2 regions of the Ligilactobacillus ruminis ATCC 27782 genome follow, and region 1 is predicted to be linked to the other one. Evidence: a T-box and tRNA genes for the amino acid it is inferred to sense, from the RefSeq annotation. Region 1 holds a T-box; the other holds one or more tRNA genes.
What was found. The T-box of region 1 lies ahead of leuS (leucine--tRNA ligase). A T-box ahead of a tRNA ligase gene usually reads a tRNA of that ligase, here a tRNA-Leu.
Positions count from the first base shown of each region.

Region 1 (7,905 bases):
CGACGCAAGAATATTATGGCGGTGCGTACCATACGGTAATGGCACGTTTTCAGCGTTATTCAAGCTATACGGAATCATTGAATGCTTATGCCGATTTGATTTGCAGTCATTTTCCGCGTTCGACCAAGGCTCAGGCTTCGAGTTACGCCGTGGCCGCGCAAAATTTGCGCAACGGCGTCTATGGGACATATGCAACCGATCCGAGTTATGCATCAAAGCTGATTTCCGTGATTGAAAGATACAATTTGACGCAATATGATACCGGAACTGTTATGAAACCAGTTTCGAATAATACGAACAGCAATAATAACAATAATTCAAATACAAGCGTTGCCACGAACGGAACTTACACGGCCGTTGCCGGTGACAGCTTGTGGGGGATTGCGCACAAATTCGGGATGACGCTTGATGAGTTGAAGAAGGCAAACGGCTTGACGAGCAACAATCTCTACGTGGGTCAGACGCTCAAGGTCAGAAAGTCTGCTCAACAAAATACGAATAACGAAACGAATCAAAATCAGAATTCGAACGGCAACAATAATGATCGTCCTCAGCAGACGGTTACGAGTGCCGAGACATATACGGTCAAGTCAGGCGACAGCTTGTGGGGCATAGCAACCAAACACGGCTGCAACGTAAATGATTTGAAGAGCTGGAATCATCTTTCATCAAATTTGATCCATGTCGGGCAAAAACTCGTCATTGGTCAGAAAAAATCGACCGTTCAGCAGCAACAAGGAAAAAAAGAACCTCAGCAGACGACGGGCAATGAAACTTATACGGTCAAGTCGGGCGACAGTCTCTGGAAAATTGCGACGAATCATAACATGAGCGTATCTCAGCTTAAAAATTTAAACAAGCTTTCCAACGATATGATTTTTGTCGGACAAAAATTGGTCGTATCCGAGAAAAAGCAAAGCGCACCGTCACAAAATCAAAATAAGCCGTCACAAAATCAGGTAACCAAGCCTTCGACTTACACGGTCAAATCAGGCGACAGCGTTTGGAAGATTTCGCATGAACATGGCATGAGCATGGATGAATTGAAGTCGCTGAACGGCTTAAAAGACAACCTGATTATTCCGGGACAGGTTTTGAAGATTAAGGGAACTTCTTCAGATACCAAGCAAAAAATCAAGACAAGCTCAAAGGAAACGGCAGAAGCGGGTGCGACATACGTCGTCAAATCAGGCGACAGTTTATGGGCAGTAGCCAACAAGCAAGGGTTGACGGTTGCAGAATTGAAGCGAATCAACGGGCTGTCTTCTGATACGATTTATGTTGGTCAAAGGCTTAAAGTGACGCAGAAATCTTCCGTAAATGCGAAAACGTATGCTAAGACGACTAATGTTTCTGATAAGTCCAAGAAAAAATACACGGTTAAAGCCGGCGACAGTTTATGGCGAATTGCGGCTGACAATAAGACGACCGTCAATAATTTGAAGGCCGTAAACCACTTGGCAAGCGATACGATTTACGTGGGTCAGACGCTGTATTTAAATTAGGTTTTGTCAATTCGGTTTAAAGACTTGAAAAAAGAGTCCGATTTTGCTAATATTAAAACAATATTTGAACGCTAAGAAGGATTATTAGAAGGACGAGATTTGTCAGAGAGCGTGTGGCTGGTGTGAACATGCAAATTTAGTACTTCGAACTCGCCTTTGAGTTTCTTGCTGAACATGGAGAGGTAGGCAAGGACGGTATCTCCCGTTACGAGAAAAAGCGTCAGCAATTGCTGGAACATAGGTGGTACCGCGATTTATTCGTCCTATATGAAGTGAAAACTTCGTGTAGGGCTTTTTTATTTATTACAAGGAGGAAGTTTCAAAATGGCTTACGATCACAAAGCAATCGAGAAAAAGTGGCAGCATTATTGGGAAGAACACAAGACCTTCAAGACAAGCGAAGATCCTGACAAGAAGAAATTTTATGCACTGGACATGTTTCCTTATCCGTCTGGTCAAGGACTTCACGTCGGACACCCGGAGGGATATACGGCAACGGATATTATTTCGCGCATGAAACGGATGCAGGGATACGATGTTTTGCATCCGATGGGATGGGACGCTTTCGGACTTCCTGCTGAACAATACGCATTGAAGACGGGAAACTCTCCGCGTGAGTTTACGAAGAAGAACATCAATAATTTCCGTCGTCAGATCAAGTCATTGGGCTTGTCGTACGATTGGGATCGTGAAGTAAATACGACTGATCCGTCATATTACAAGTGGACACAATGGATTTTTGAACAAATGTACAAGAAAGGCCTTGCATACGAAGCAGAAATTCCCGTCAACTGGTGCCAGGAACTCGGAACGGTCGTTGCCAATGAAGAGATCATCGACGGCAAGACGGAACGCGGCGGGTATCCTGTCGTCAGGAAACCGATGCGCCAGTGGGTTTTGAAAATTACCGCATATGCTGATCGTTTGATTGATGACTTGGATGACCTTGACTGGCCTGAAGCAATCAAGGATCAGCAGCGCAACTGGATTGGTCGTTCCGTTGGCGCTTCCGTAAAATTCAGCGTTTGCGGCCACGACGACAAGCAGATCGAAGTCTTCACGACTCGTCCTGATACGCTTTTTGGTGCATCGCTTTTGGTTTTGGCACCTGAACATGAATATGTAAGTTCTTTGACGACTGCTGAGCAAAAAGAGGCCGTTGAAGCTTATGTTGATCAATGTGCTCATAAATCGGATCTTGAACGTACCGATCTTGCAAAAACAAAGACCGGCGTGTTTACGGGAAGCTACTGCATCAATCCTGTAAACGGTGAGAAACTTCCGATTTGGATCGCCGATTACGTTTTGGCATCTTATGGCACCGGTGCAATCATGGTTGTGCCTGCTCATGATGAACGTGACTATGAATTTGCCAAAAAATTTGATTTGCCGATCAAACCGGTTATTGAAGGCGGCAACGTTGAAGAAGCAGCCTACACGGGTGACGGCAAGCATATCAATTCCGGCTTTTTGGATGGACTCGGCAAAAAGGAAGCCATCGACAAAATGGTTGAATGGCTTGAGGAAAAAGGCATCGGCAAGAAGAAAGTCAACTACCGTTTGCGTGACTGGACATTTTCTCGCCAACGCTACTGGGGAGAACCGATTCCAGTTATTCACTGGGAAGACGGTGAAACAACGCTTGTTCCTGAAGACGAGCTTCCGCTTCGTTTGCCAAAAGCAACGGACATCAAGCCATCCGGCACCGGTGAAAGTCCGTTGGCAAATCTTGACGACTGGGTAAATGTCGTCGACAAGAACGGGCGCAAAGGAAGGCGCGAAACGAATACGATGCCTCAATGGGCAGGCAGTTCATGGTACTTCTTGCGCTATGTTGATCCGCACAACCAAGGAAAGCTTGCAGATTATGACAAGCTCAAGCATTGGATGGCGGTCGATCTTTATGTCGGTGGTGCCGAACATGCCGTTTTGCACTTGCTTTATGCACGATTCTGGCATAAATTCCTGTATGATTTGGGTGTCGTTCCTACGAAAGAACCGTTCCAAAAGCTGGTCAACCAAGGAATGATTCTTGGAAACAACCATGAAAAGATGTCCAAGTCGAAGGGCAACGTCATCAATCCTGATGATATTGTTGAGCAATACGGTGCAGATACGCTTCGCCTTTATGAAATGTTCATGGGACCTTTGGAAGCATCCAAGCCATGGAGCGAAGACGGGTTAAACGGTGCTTACAAGTTCATCAATCGTATCTGGAATTTGATCATCGATGAAGATGACAACATGCGCGATCGAATTACGACGATCAATGAAGGCGAGCTTGACTTTGCCTACAACCAGACGGTCAAGAAGGTTACTGAAGACTTTACGAAGATGCATTTCAATACGGCCATTTCTCAAATGATGGTTTTCGTCAATGATTGTTATAAGGCAGATTCTTTGCCACTTGAATACGTTGAAGGATTCGTCAAGCTTCTGGCTCCGCTCGTTCCGCACTTGGCTGAAGAGCTTTGGACAAAGATTGGTCATGTCGGGAGCATCGCTTATGCAAAATGGCCTGAATATGACGAATCGAAACTTGTTAAAGATGAAGTCGAGGTCGTCGTTCAAGTTAACGGGCGCGTTCGCCAACACTTGAAGGTTTCAAGCAGCATCTCAAAAGAAGAGCTTGAAAAGTTTGCGATGGCAGATGAACATGTCAAGGAATTCGTTGAAGGCAAGAATGTGGTTCGTGTCATTTCCGTTCCGGGCAAACTGGTCAATATTGTCGTAAAATAATCAATATCGTTAAGAACCTGAGAAGAAAGTCCCGTTTTTCTCTTGAAATAATTAAATGCCGAACAACGGAAGTCGCAAGTCGACTGATTTTGTCCGGCATTTTTTTCAGTTTTGCTACATGAAAACAAACTTTTTCCTTATTCACATCATAGCAAGAAGCGATTGTCATGCATATGCAAAAACCCAGATTAAATTTGCAATTGATTGCAAATCATCCGGTTTTTTAATTTGAGACAGAGTTTGTCAGCCTTCTTTGTTAAAAACGAACTTTAATAATTGATAATACTTATTTTGAATATCAAAAAAGAAGGATTTGAGTTTTAGAGAGCCGATTTTCGCCATAAAACGAACAAAATTAGAATTACAGGCAGTCGATTAACCTTCTTTCCTTGATTAATGCATGAATATTTACTATAATGATAACAATTATAGGGGGTAAGGATTTGAACAACGAACTATCACGATCACTGACGCACAGGCACGTTCAGATGATTGCGATTGGCGGAGCAATCGGAACAGGACTGTTTTTGGGTTCAGGAACAGCAATTCAAAAGGCAGGTCCGGCAATTATTTTAGCGTATTTTATTGCCGGCATATTTTGTTTTTTCATGATGCGCGCAATTGGCGAATTGATCTTATCGGATCTTTCGAAGAATTCATTTATCGAATTCGTACGCGAATATTTGGGTCCGCGCTTCGAATTTATTGTCGGATGGACATATTGGCTTTGTTGGGAATCTTTGGCAATGGCAGATTTGACCGCAAGCGGGATTTATATCAGGTATTGGTTTCCGGGAATTCCGCAGTGGTTGACGGCATTTTGGATAATCGTTTTGCTATTGGCGTTTAATTTGCTCAGTGTCGGAGCATTCGGAGAATTGGAAACATGGTTTTCAAGCATTAAGGTTTTGGCAATTTTGGCGTTGATCGGAACAGGCGTCGTTTTGCTTGCGATGAATGCCAAGGTCGGAGGACACAACGTTTCGTTAAGCAACCTCGTCAGTTACGGCGGCTTTTTCCCGAAGGGGTTCAATGGGTTGCTGGCAGCATTTCCGATGGTTATCTTTGCCTTTACGGGAATTGAGATGGTTGGTCTGACTTCTGGCGAAACGGCTGATCCGAAACGTGATCTTCCGCAGGCAATCAATACTTTGCCGATCAGAATCGGACTTTTTTACGTCGGTTCGATGTTTGTTTTGATGTGCATTTATCCTTGGAATCAGATTGCAACAAATTCAAGTCCGTTCGTTCAGGTGTTCAGCGGCATTGGCATCAAGATTGCTGCCGGAGTCATTAATTTCGTTGTCTTGACGGCCGCTTTGTCCGCTTGCAACAGTGCGATTTTTAGCACGAGTCGGACGTTGTTTGTTTTGGCAAACAGCGGACAGGCTTCAAAAAAACTAGGCAAAAGCAATAATCGCAGCGTACCTGTCAATGCTTTGGTTTTTTCGTCTGTTATTTTGTTTGTGATCGTAATCTTAAACTTCTTTTTGCCGGCCGCAATTTTTGAAATCATTTCAGGCATTGCAACGGTCAGTTTTGTTTTCATCTGGATCGTTTTGGTTGTTTGTCATTACAAATATAAGAAACGTTGCAAAGGCGAACAGACGCTTTTTGCGATGCCGCTGTTCCCCGTTTCGAATTGGGTCACGATCATCTTTTTCCTGGCAGTTTTGATTTTGCTGGCATTTTCAAAAAGCACGCTGATGTCTTTGCTGTTTTCGCTTGTCTGGTTTGCATGTCTGGGAGCGGTTTACAATTTTTTCATAAAGGACAGTGAAAATGAGACTAGATAAATTTTTAGCTGAATGTAATCAGGGGACCAGAAGCGAGGTCAAAGTTCTTTTGAAGAGCAAACGAGTAACGGTCAACGGCGTGACTGAAAATTCAGGAAAAAGACAAATAAACGAGTTTTCAGACGTTGTTTGTCTTGATAAAAAAAAGCTGACGTATCAAAGTTTTGTATACTATATGCTGAATAAGCCAAAGAACGTCATCACTGCAACGGAAGATTCCGTTCAAAAGACCGTGCTTGATTTGATTGACAAAAAAGATCGCATCAAAGGACTTTTTCCAGTCGGAAGACTTGATAAGGATACGACGGGATTGGTGCTTTTGACGAATGACGGGGCGCTTGCGCATGATTTACTGGCACCAAAAAAGCATGTTGAAAAAGTCTATGAGGCAAAGATTGAAGGAATCGTGACCGAGGCTGAAGTCGAGCTTTTTTCAAAGCCGATTGAATTGAAGAACGGCGAAGTTACCAAACCTTCCAGGCTTGTCGTCAGGAAGGCTGATGAAGATGCCGGTATGTCAGAAATCGAGATTACGATTTCTGAAGGCAAGTATCACCAGATCAAGCGGATGTTTGCCAGCACGGGGATGCACGTGCTGGAACTTAAAAGGCTTAAGATGGGATCGCTTGAACTTGACGATCGACTTGATCCCGGGAAATACAGAGCCTTGACTCAAACGGAGATTGAAGAACTTAAAATCAGAGACTGATAAAAAAACCACCGTCAATTTGGCGGTGGTTTTTTGCAGTCAGAATCAATATGTTTTCAAAAACATGAATTAAGTTTCATAAAATCTGGCCATTGCATCTATGTTTCATGTATTTTTGCAAATTATCGGCGATTTCACTTGGCAAAACAACGTAGCGCTCTTTTGCAAGCAGATCCGCAATATCGGAATGTGTATAGACGGCGGCGTCCAGGATTTGATCCTGATCACCCTTGAACTGAGCCAAAAAGGCCGCACAGATTCCGGTAAGCGTGTCTCCCATTCCGCCGGTTGACATGTATGGACCGCCGATCGTGAGCTTTGAGCATTTTCCTGAAAGGTGGTAAATTTCCGTACCGTGTTTTTTTAAAACGACATCGGCATTCAATTCAAGAGCTTTGGCTGCATTTTTAGCAGGAGTCTGTTCTGCTTGACTTAAGCCGGAAAGCCTCTGCCATTCGATTTCATGAGGGGTAAAGATGATTTTTGCGCTTGGCGTCAATTTTTTTAGCTGATCGTCTTCTGCAAGCATGGTGATGGCTGAGCCGTCGATGATCAGCGTCTGGTTTGCATTTTTCAAGACGGAAGAAAAAACCTGCTTGGCCGTTTCATCCGTCCCAAGACCCGGTCCGACAACGACGACGTTTGATTGGAAAACGGATTTGCATAAGGCGTCATTGTCGAAATAATCAATGAACATTGCTTCAGGAACGCGCGCATGAAGCGCCGTGAGATTGGCTTTATGCGAAATGCAGGTGGTCAGTCCGGCTCCGGCCTTGACGGCAGCCTGCACGGCCATAATTGCCGCTCCTCCCATATTGGCATTGCCCCCGATGACTGAAACACGGCCAAAGGTTCCCTTGTGACCTGTCTCGATTCGTTTTTGGATAACGTTTTCAACATCTTTTTGCGTAATGACATGCATTTTACATCAGCCCTTTTTCGTTTTCTTATAACATAATTCTTTTGAAATCAAAAAGCAAACGCAAAAAGCAGAAATATGGTAAAATTATCGTATGTATTTCTATTAGGAGGAATAAAAATGTCAATTGATTGGAAAAAGGAAGCTGAGAATCGCAAGGATGAAATGCTTGCCGATTTGAAGACGATGCTTGAAATCGAAAGCGTCAGAGACGAATCAAAAGGAACGCCTGAAGCA
Region 1 is NC_015975.1:1,491,771-1,499,675, reverse strand. Features, by position in the region: gene LRC_RS07485 (LysM peptidoglycan-binding domain-containing protein) at 1-1,505, shown strand, start outside; T-box leader at 1,568-1,774, shown strand; gene leuS (leucine--tRNA ligase) at 1,830-4,244, shown strand; gene LRC_RS07475 (amino acid permease) at 4,688-6,040, shown strand; gene LRC_RS07470 (pseudouridine synthase) at 6,027-6,749, shown strand; gene LRC_RS07465 (NAD(P)H-hydrate dehydratase) at 6,826-7,671, opposite strand; gene pepV (dipeptidase PepV) at 7,789-7,905, shown strand, end outside.

Region 2 (7,905 bases), 980 kb from region 1:
TGAAAATTCTTACCAGCGCAAACGCGATCGCCATTAAAATCATCATTGAAAGCACCGGGAACCGAAGATCGGGCAGCATTTCCAAAAGCTCATGCGCCTTGAACTTTCCGGTGATCGTACTGAGCATGTAGCACGGCAGCGAGACTTGCGTGACCAGTTTGGCAATCAGCTTGTCGGCATCTCCTTTAAACCACCCGTGTTCAGTCAAACAATATCCGACGAGAATCATCCCCAAAATAACGAGAACGCCCGACAGACTTTCCATAAAGACTTGCATAATCTACCTTCTTTTTCATCATTTTTTAATCTTTTTCCAAAATTATAGCATTTAACGTCGGCAAATGCACTAGCCGTTTTCCGCTAAAACGCTTTTATTGCGAAAATATTTCAAGAGTTTTTAGAATCCGTTAAACTTCTCCTCTTCATCTATCATGAAACCGCTAAGATGTGTATAATGATACTATTCAATATTTCATTCAAAGGGGATTTGAAATGTCAGTTCATACTAAACGATCCGTTGACTCGCAAGACAAAACCAAAATCAGAAAATGGGTCTGCAGCTTTTTGCTGGTTGCCTTGCTTGGCGGGTTCTACGGTTGCGGTGCTTATCTCTACAGCATGCTACATACGGCTGAAAAGACGATCACTACAACATATAAAAAAGTCAAAATCAAAAAAGCGCGCAACGTTTCAAAAGTCTTGAAAGAAAAAAAACCGATTTCGATTCTGCTGCTAGGAACCGATACTGGCGACCTTGGCCGAAGCGATACGGGGAGAACCGATACGCTGATTGTCGCCAACGTCAATCCGACGACGCAGCGGACGACTTTGACGAGCATCCCGCGCGATACCTTGCTTAAAATTCCGAATTGCCGCGATCCGTATGACAAAATCAATTCCGCATATTCTGTCGGCGGCGTTCCGACGACCATCAAATCGATTCAAAAGCTGCTCGACGTTCCGATCGACTATTACGTGCTGCTCAACATGGGCGGATTAAGACAAGTCGTGGATTCAATCGGCGGAATCACCGTCACTCCGACGCTGACGTTCCAATATGAAGATGCGGACGTGGTTCAAGGCAAGAAAACGACTCTTGACGGCAAAGCAGCACTTTCTTATGCTCGCATGCGCCACGATGATCCGCTCGGAGATTACGGTCGTCAAAAACGTCAACGCCAGGTCATTCAGACCATTGCCAAGAAGGCTCTGAATTTTTCAAACGTCTCAAAATTTGACGACATTCTAAAGGCAGTCAAAGGCAACATGCAAACCGATCTCAGCTACGATGACATGTGGGCCATCGAAACAAATTACAAAAAGGCTGCCTCAAACATCAAATCCGATTGTCTGCAGGGAAAAAACGGATGGTATGATTCAACCTCATGGCAAGTTGCAACGTCAAAGGAACGAGCCCGCGTTTCAAAAAACATTCGTGAAGAACTCGGACTGGAAGAATCGACCGAAACGTTTACCGACGATACAGGCATTGCCGAACAGGCCATCGCAGGCGCCGAGGCAATTGGACAATAACAAGCACATGATAGAGGCTGTGAAAAATAATGCCTCAAATCGAAAAACCGGATGATTTGCAATTAATCGCAAATCTGATCCGTTTTTTTTCGTATGCAGGACGATTGCTTTCCACGATGGAAATAACCCAAAATAGTTTGGCGGTAATTTTGACTGTGATCCTGGCCGCTGATTTATCAGACCCGCATTTGGCAAAAGCTCTGCCGTTTACGGACACATCGATGAAAATGGGCTCTTTGTCCGTAGATTTGAGTGAGATCTTGGCTAAGACTGGTCGAGCAGCATCTTTTTAACGCAAAAAGTCCGCTTGTCAAAGGACAAGGGGACAAAAACTAAAATCTAAGCAACAAGCTGCCATAAGCCAACCCGGCACCGAAGCCCGTCAACAAGCAACGTTTCGGCCTCTTGCCTTGAGCAAGTGCTTCCGACAAGGCCAACGGGATTCCGACCGATGAAGTGTTTCCGGCCGTTTGAACGTTGATCTGAAATTTTTCAAGCGACAGATTCAAAGCCCTGGCAATATTTTCAATCAAACGCAGATTGGCCTGATGCGTGATCACCAAATCAAGGTCTTCAGGTTTCAGACCTTCCTTTTTCAAAAATTCGCACATATGAACGGTAATTTCGTCAGTCACAAAATTATAAACGGAACGGCCGTCTTGGTAAAAAGCATCCATCTTTGGGTAATTTTCAGCAGAAATTGCCTGAATCGGTTCGATGCGTCCACTGTGGATGACTTTCCCGTTTCCTTTTGCATGCAGTTCTTCTGCGATGAAGCTTTCATCTTCAGGGTTTTGGCTTGATTCCAACAAGACTCCAGCTGCTCCGTCGCCAAAAAAGACGGCAGACGTTCGGTCCTTGAAATCCATCATCTTGGAATTCGTTTCTGCGCTGATGACGATTGCTTTTTCGTACTGACCGCAGCGAATAAACTTTTCTGCAGTGGACAACGCAAAAACAAATCCGGCACAAGCGGCAGAAATATCATATGCAAATGCGTTGACGCAACCGGTCTTTCCTTGAACCAAAGCTGCAGTTGACGGCGTAATCGAATCCGGAGAAATCGTCGAAACGATAATCAGATCAATTTCTTCAGGACTGACTTCGGCTTTTTCCATCAAACTGACGGCTACTTTTGCAGCCATGTCGGACGTATTTTCTCCGATCGCAAAATGACGCGTTTTAATACCGGTATGACTTCTGATCCATTCATCGGAAGTTTCCATAATTGACGCCAGTTCGTCGTTCGTAACAATTCTTTTGGGCAGGTAGCCTGCGCTCGCACTGATTTTAACAGACATATGTTTCGTATCCTTTCGAATCTTTCCAAGGTATATCTTACCAGTTTTTTCATTAATGCGGAATACTTTGATCATTCAAAACAATCGAACGCATTAAAAAAGCTGCAGACCGATTTCTCAGCACTGCAGCTTGCGTTATGCGGGTAAATGGATTCGAACCATCACGGGCTCAACGCCCACCAGATCCTTAGTCTGACGCGTCTGCCAATTCCGCCATACCCGCGACAACATCATTAATTATATCAAGTTATTCACAGCTATGCAACCCTTAATTTCAAAAAAATTATCGTAAAACAAAAAAATCGCAGAACCGATTCTTCATCAGTCCTGCAATCTTAATCATGCGGGTAAATGGATTCGAACCATCACGGGCTCAACGCCCACCAGATCCTTAGTCTGACGCGTCTGCCAATTCCGCCATACCCGCAACAACGTTATTCATTATAACAGTCATTTTCAGCGGACGCAAGTCTTTTTCAAAAAAAATTATCGATACTCACGAATCTCGACCAATTTAATGTTTCCGCGGCACTTTGAACAGACAAAGCGCGCGGTATCGACGCGACGTTTGCGTTGATAAAGCATCCCGCATTTTTCGCATTCATAGATATAAAATCTTTCAACCCCTGGCTTTTCAGATTTTAATTCCGGTGCGTAACGCAAACCGTCGACTTTTTTCAATAATGCCTTGAATTCCGGATCCTTATGCTTGTATCCTTTTCCTTCCAAATGCAGATGATAATGACACAACTCATGTTTAATGATGCCGATCAGCACGTTCGAACCATGTTCCGTCAACATTTTGGGATTGATCTCAATATCGTGGTCTTTCAATCGATATCTTCCGCCCGTCGTTCTTAAGCGCCCGTTAAAGAAGGCACGGTGTTTGAATTTGCGTCCGAAATCTTCTGAAGAAATTTTTTCGACCAGTCCTTGAAGCGCTTGATCATTCATTCTTTGGATCCACCATCGTTAATTGAATGCGACCGCGTTTTTCATCCACGCTGTCAATCCACACGTCCACGATATCCCCCACGGACACGACATCGGAAGGATTTTTAACGAAACCTTTCTTGAGCTTGGAGACGTGAACAAGACCGTCCTGTTTGACCCCGATATCCACAAATGCCCCGAAATCCACGACGTTGCGCACCGTGCCTTGAAGCTTCATGCCTTCTTTTAAATCCTCAAGGTGCAAAACATCCGAGCGCAGCAGCGGTTTTTGCATCGAATCGCGCAGATCGCGCCCAGGTTTTTTCAGACTTTCCACAATGTCTTCAACGGTCTGAACGCCTGCGCCCGTTTTATTTGCAAAAGCCTGCGGATCAAAGCAGCTGAGCTTTTCCAAACCGGCTTTTGTCGACAGCTCTTCATTTTTTAGCCCCGTCTCCGTCAACAATCGGCGCGCCAGATCGTAGCTTTCGGGGTGGATGTCCGTATTATCAAGCGGTTCCCTGCCGTTTGGAATACGCAAAAAGCCGGCAGCCTGTTCAAATGCCTTGTCACCTAAGCGCTTGACCTTTTTTAACTGCGACCTTTTTTCAAATCGCCCGATTTCTGAACGATAATCCACGATATTTTGTGCGGTCGTCGCATTCAGCCCTGAAATGTGCTCCAACAGCTGCGGACTGGCAGTATTCAGATTTACTCCGACCTTGTTGACGCCCGTTTCGATTACGAACTTGAGCCTTTCATCCAAATCCTTTTCAGGCAGATCATGCTGATATTGTCCGACGCCGATTGCCTTCGGATCAATTTTAATCAGTTCTGCCAACGGATCCTGCAAACGGCGTGCGATGCTGACTGCGGAGCGCTCTTCGACGTTGAAGTCCGGGAATTCTCTTCTGGCAATTTCGCTTGCCGAATAGACCGAAGCACCGGCCTCGTTGACGATTACGTAGGAGACTTTTTCATCGATTTCCTTTAAAACGTTTGCGACAAAACTTTCTGATTCACGACTTGCCGTTCCGTTTCCGATGGCAATCGTCTTGACGCCATACTTTTGAATCAGGGTCTTGAGCGTCTTTTTCGCATCTGCGACTCGCCTTTGATCAACGCGTTCGCCTTTGTACTTTTCATGCGGGTAAATGACCGCTTTGGCCAAAAACTTGCCCGTTTCATCGACAACTGCCAGTTTGCATCCGGTCCGATAAGCCGGGTCAAGTCCTAGTACGACGCGACCTTTAAGCGGTGCCTGCATCAACAGATGGTAAAGATTGTCTCCAAAAACTTCGATTGCTTTTTTATCGGCCGTCTCCGTCAAATTGCTGCGTAATTCGCGTTCGATTGCCGGCTTGATAAAGCGTTTGTACGCATCGTTGCAAGCCTTTTTAACATATTCTGCCGAATCTTCTTCATGATTTTTGGCATAATGGCGGTACATCTGATTCAAGATTCGCTCATCGTCAAGTTCGAGCTTGACCCGCAAAACGCCCTGCTTTTCTCCGCGATCAAGCGCCAGCACTTGATATGATGTGAGTTTTTTTGCTAATGCCTCGAATTCGTAATAGTTTTTATAAACTTCCTGCGCATCTTCTGCATTCTTCTTCTTGGTGGCAACAATTTTACCGCGATTATCGGCCAGATCACGTACCATTTGTCTTGTTTGGGGATTTTCGCCAAAATTTTCGGCCAAAATTTCCATTGCTCCGTCAATAGCTGTCTTTTCTTCTTTAAGACCTAATTTCCGGGCAACTGCTTTTGATTTTGACTCAACCGTTTCTTTTTGAAACGTCAGCATCCACAGCGCAAACGGCTCCAAGCCTGCTTCCTTTGCAGCCTGGGCCTTTGTTCGTCTTTTTTGCTTGTATGGCAAATACAGATCTTCCAATTGCTGCATCGTTTCAGCTGCGTCGATTGATTTTTTCAGATTTTCGGTCAGCTTGCCGAGTTCTCCGATCCTTGCTTCAATATCGCTGCGTTTTTTTTCGATTTTTTCGACTCGTTGGTACTCATCGCTGATTTCTTTGATTTGAACTTCATCCAGACTCCCCGTTCTTTCTTTGCGATAGCGAGCAATAAACGGAACCGTATTGCCTTCTTCAAGCATCTTCAAAACAGCCTCTATCTGATGCTTTTTGCAAGGCATGGTTTGAGCAACGATTTCTAAATATCTTTTTTCCACATGCATCCCTCCGATTTCTTTTTTATTCTATACTGTCTGATCAAAAAATTACAATAAAAACCACGTCCGAAATCTCAGACGCGGTTCCTTTTATCTCATAATCTTCTTGACTAATCTGGCAATGTCGTCCATGGCATTTCCCTGCTCTTTTTCAGAAACGTCAAACTGCTCCGCATCAACCCATCTTCCAGCATAATCGATTGATGAATTCATATGAGCGCAGCCTTCACAAAAACGACGATACGCTCCGACAAGTTTCTTGTGCACCCCGATAATCGCAATCGGAGCTTCCAGTCCCTGCAATTTTCTGAGGTTATTCTCGTACAATTCAACGCCGTTTTCAAACTCTGCTTTTGTCTTGTCATAATCTTCAGGGGAAATGTCCTTTCCTTCGTCAAGAGCTTTCCTGAACGTTTCAAAAAACGGATTGAGCTTTGCGCCCATATTTTCGGTCGTTTCCATCACTTCGGCCAAAAACGCTGACGTAGTGCCCAAAATCTGCTCTGCGTTTCATTGACATCCTCCTTTACTTCCAAAACTCGTCATATACGTTAATCGGCATGTGACGCTTGTGCTGCGTCTTCAGATACCATCCTTCGATCGTTTCGGCAGCTTTTTCTTCGACTTCGCGTCCTTCCAAATAATCATCAATGTCTTTGTATGTTACGCCCAAAGCTGCTTCATCAGGCAATGCCGGTCGATCTTCCTCAAGATCAGCGGTCGGCGTTTTGAGATACAAATGTTCCGGAGCACCCAAAAGTTTAAGCATCTCACGACCTTGGCGCTTGTCAAGTCGCCAAAGAGGGCAGATGTCTGCACCGCCATCACCGTATTTCGTATAGAATCCGGTCACGGCTTCAGCAGCATGATCAGTCCCGGCAACGGCTCCGTTTTCGGAACCCGCAATCGCATATTGCGCAATCATGCGTTCGCGAGCCTTGATATTTCCCTTGTTGAAATCGCTGACCGTCAACCCGTTTGCCTCAACGGCCTCCATCATTGCATCACTTGACGGTTTGATGTTGACGCGCACGGTCTTGTCAGCTTTCATGAACTCAATTGCGTCCATTGCGTCCTGTTCATCGGCTTGATCGCCATACGGCAAACGAACGGCAATAAACTTGTAATCAGAGTTTCCCGTTTCTTCACGAAGCTCGCTGATTGCTTTTTGGCAAAGCGTTCCGCAAAGCGTCGAATCCTGGCCTCCGGAGATGCCAAGCACGATGGATTTGAAAAACGGATATTTCAAAAGATACGCTTTAATAAAATCGACTGAGCGACGAATCTCTTTTTCAGGATCAATTTCAGGCAAAACCTTAAGTTCATCAATAATTTGTTTCTGCAAAGGACGCATAACGTCTCCTCCCCTTCATGTCATAAAATGTATCATCATATTCATTGTACGCCTTTTAAACTAAAATTTCATTATAAATTTAATTGTACCACACAAAGCAAATCAACGTTATAATTGTCATTAGAGACAAAAAAAGAAAGCAGGTAAATACATGACCCAGCCATTTTCAACGGTCAACGTCTTGGGTTTTGACTTCATCAAAGCTACCCAACAGGAATTCGTCGAACAATTAAAAAAAGACAGCCTTTCTCACAAAAATCGTTTCGTGGTGACGGCCAATCCGGAAATCGTTTTGACCGCATTGAACGATCCTGAATATTCTTCAGTCATCAAAGGTGCAGATTATCTCACGGCAGATGGTATCGGCATCGTCAAAGGCGCCAAAATTCTCGGATCAAGTCTTCCGGGACGCGTCACCGGTTTCGACACGATGACTGCCATCCTAAAATGGTGCGATGAAGAACGTAAGAAAATCTACTTCCTCGGTGCAAAAAACGAAGTCATCATGACGATGATCGAAAAAATCAAAGCAACGTATCCCGGAATCGTCATCGCCGGTTTTCATGACGGATACTTCAAAGACGAGACAGGAA
Region 2 is NC_015975.1:406,874-414,778, reverse strand. Features, by position in the region: gene LRC_RS02075 (AEC family transporter) at 1-277, opposite strand, end outside; gene LRC_RS02070 (LCP family glycopolymer transferase) at 493-1,533, shown strand; gene LRC_RS11500 (hypothetical protein) at 1,563-1,826, shown strand; gene LRC_RS02060 (beta-ketoacyl-ACP synthase III) at 1,866-2,834, opposite strand; tRNA gene LRC_RS02055 (tRNA-Leu) at 2,973-3,057, opposite strand; tRNA gene LRC_RS02050 (tRNA-Leu) at 3,177-3,261, opposite strand; gene LRC_RS02045 (SprT family protein) at 3,321-3,788, opposite strand; gene LRC_RS02040 (Tex family protein) at 3,781-5,958, opposite strand; gene LRC_RS02035 (hypothetical protein) at 6,049-6,423, opposite strand; gene nadE (ammonia-dependent NAD(+) synthetase) at 6,485-7,312, opposite strand; gene LRC_RS02025 (WecB/TagA/CpsF family glycosyltransferase) at 7,464-7,905, shown strand, end outside.
Region 2: it encodes a tRNA-Leu, which carries the amino acid that the T-box ahead of leuS (leucine--tRNA ligase) is inferred to sense. The anticodon was not compared.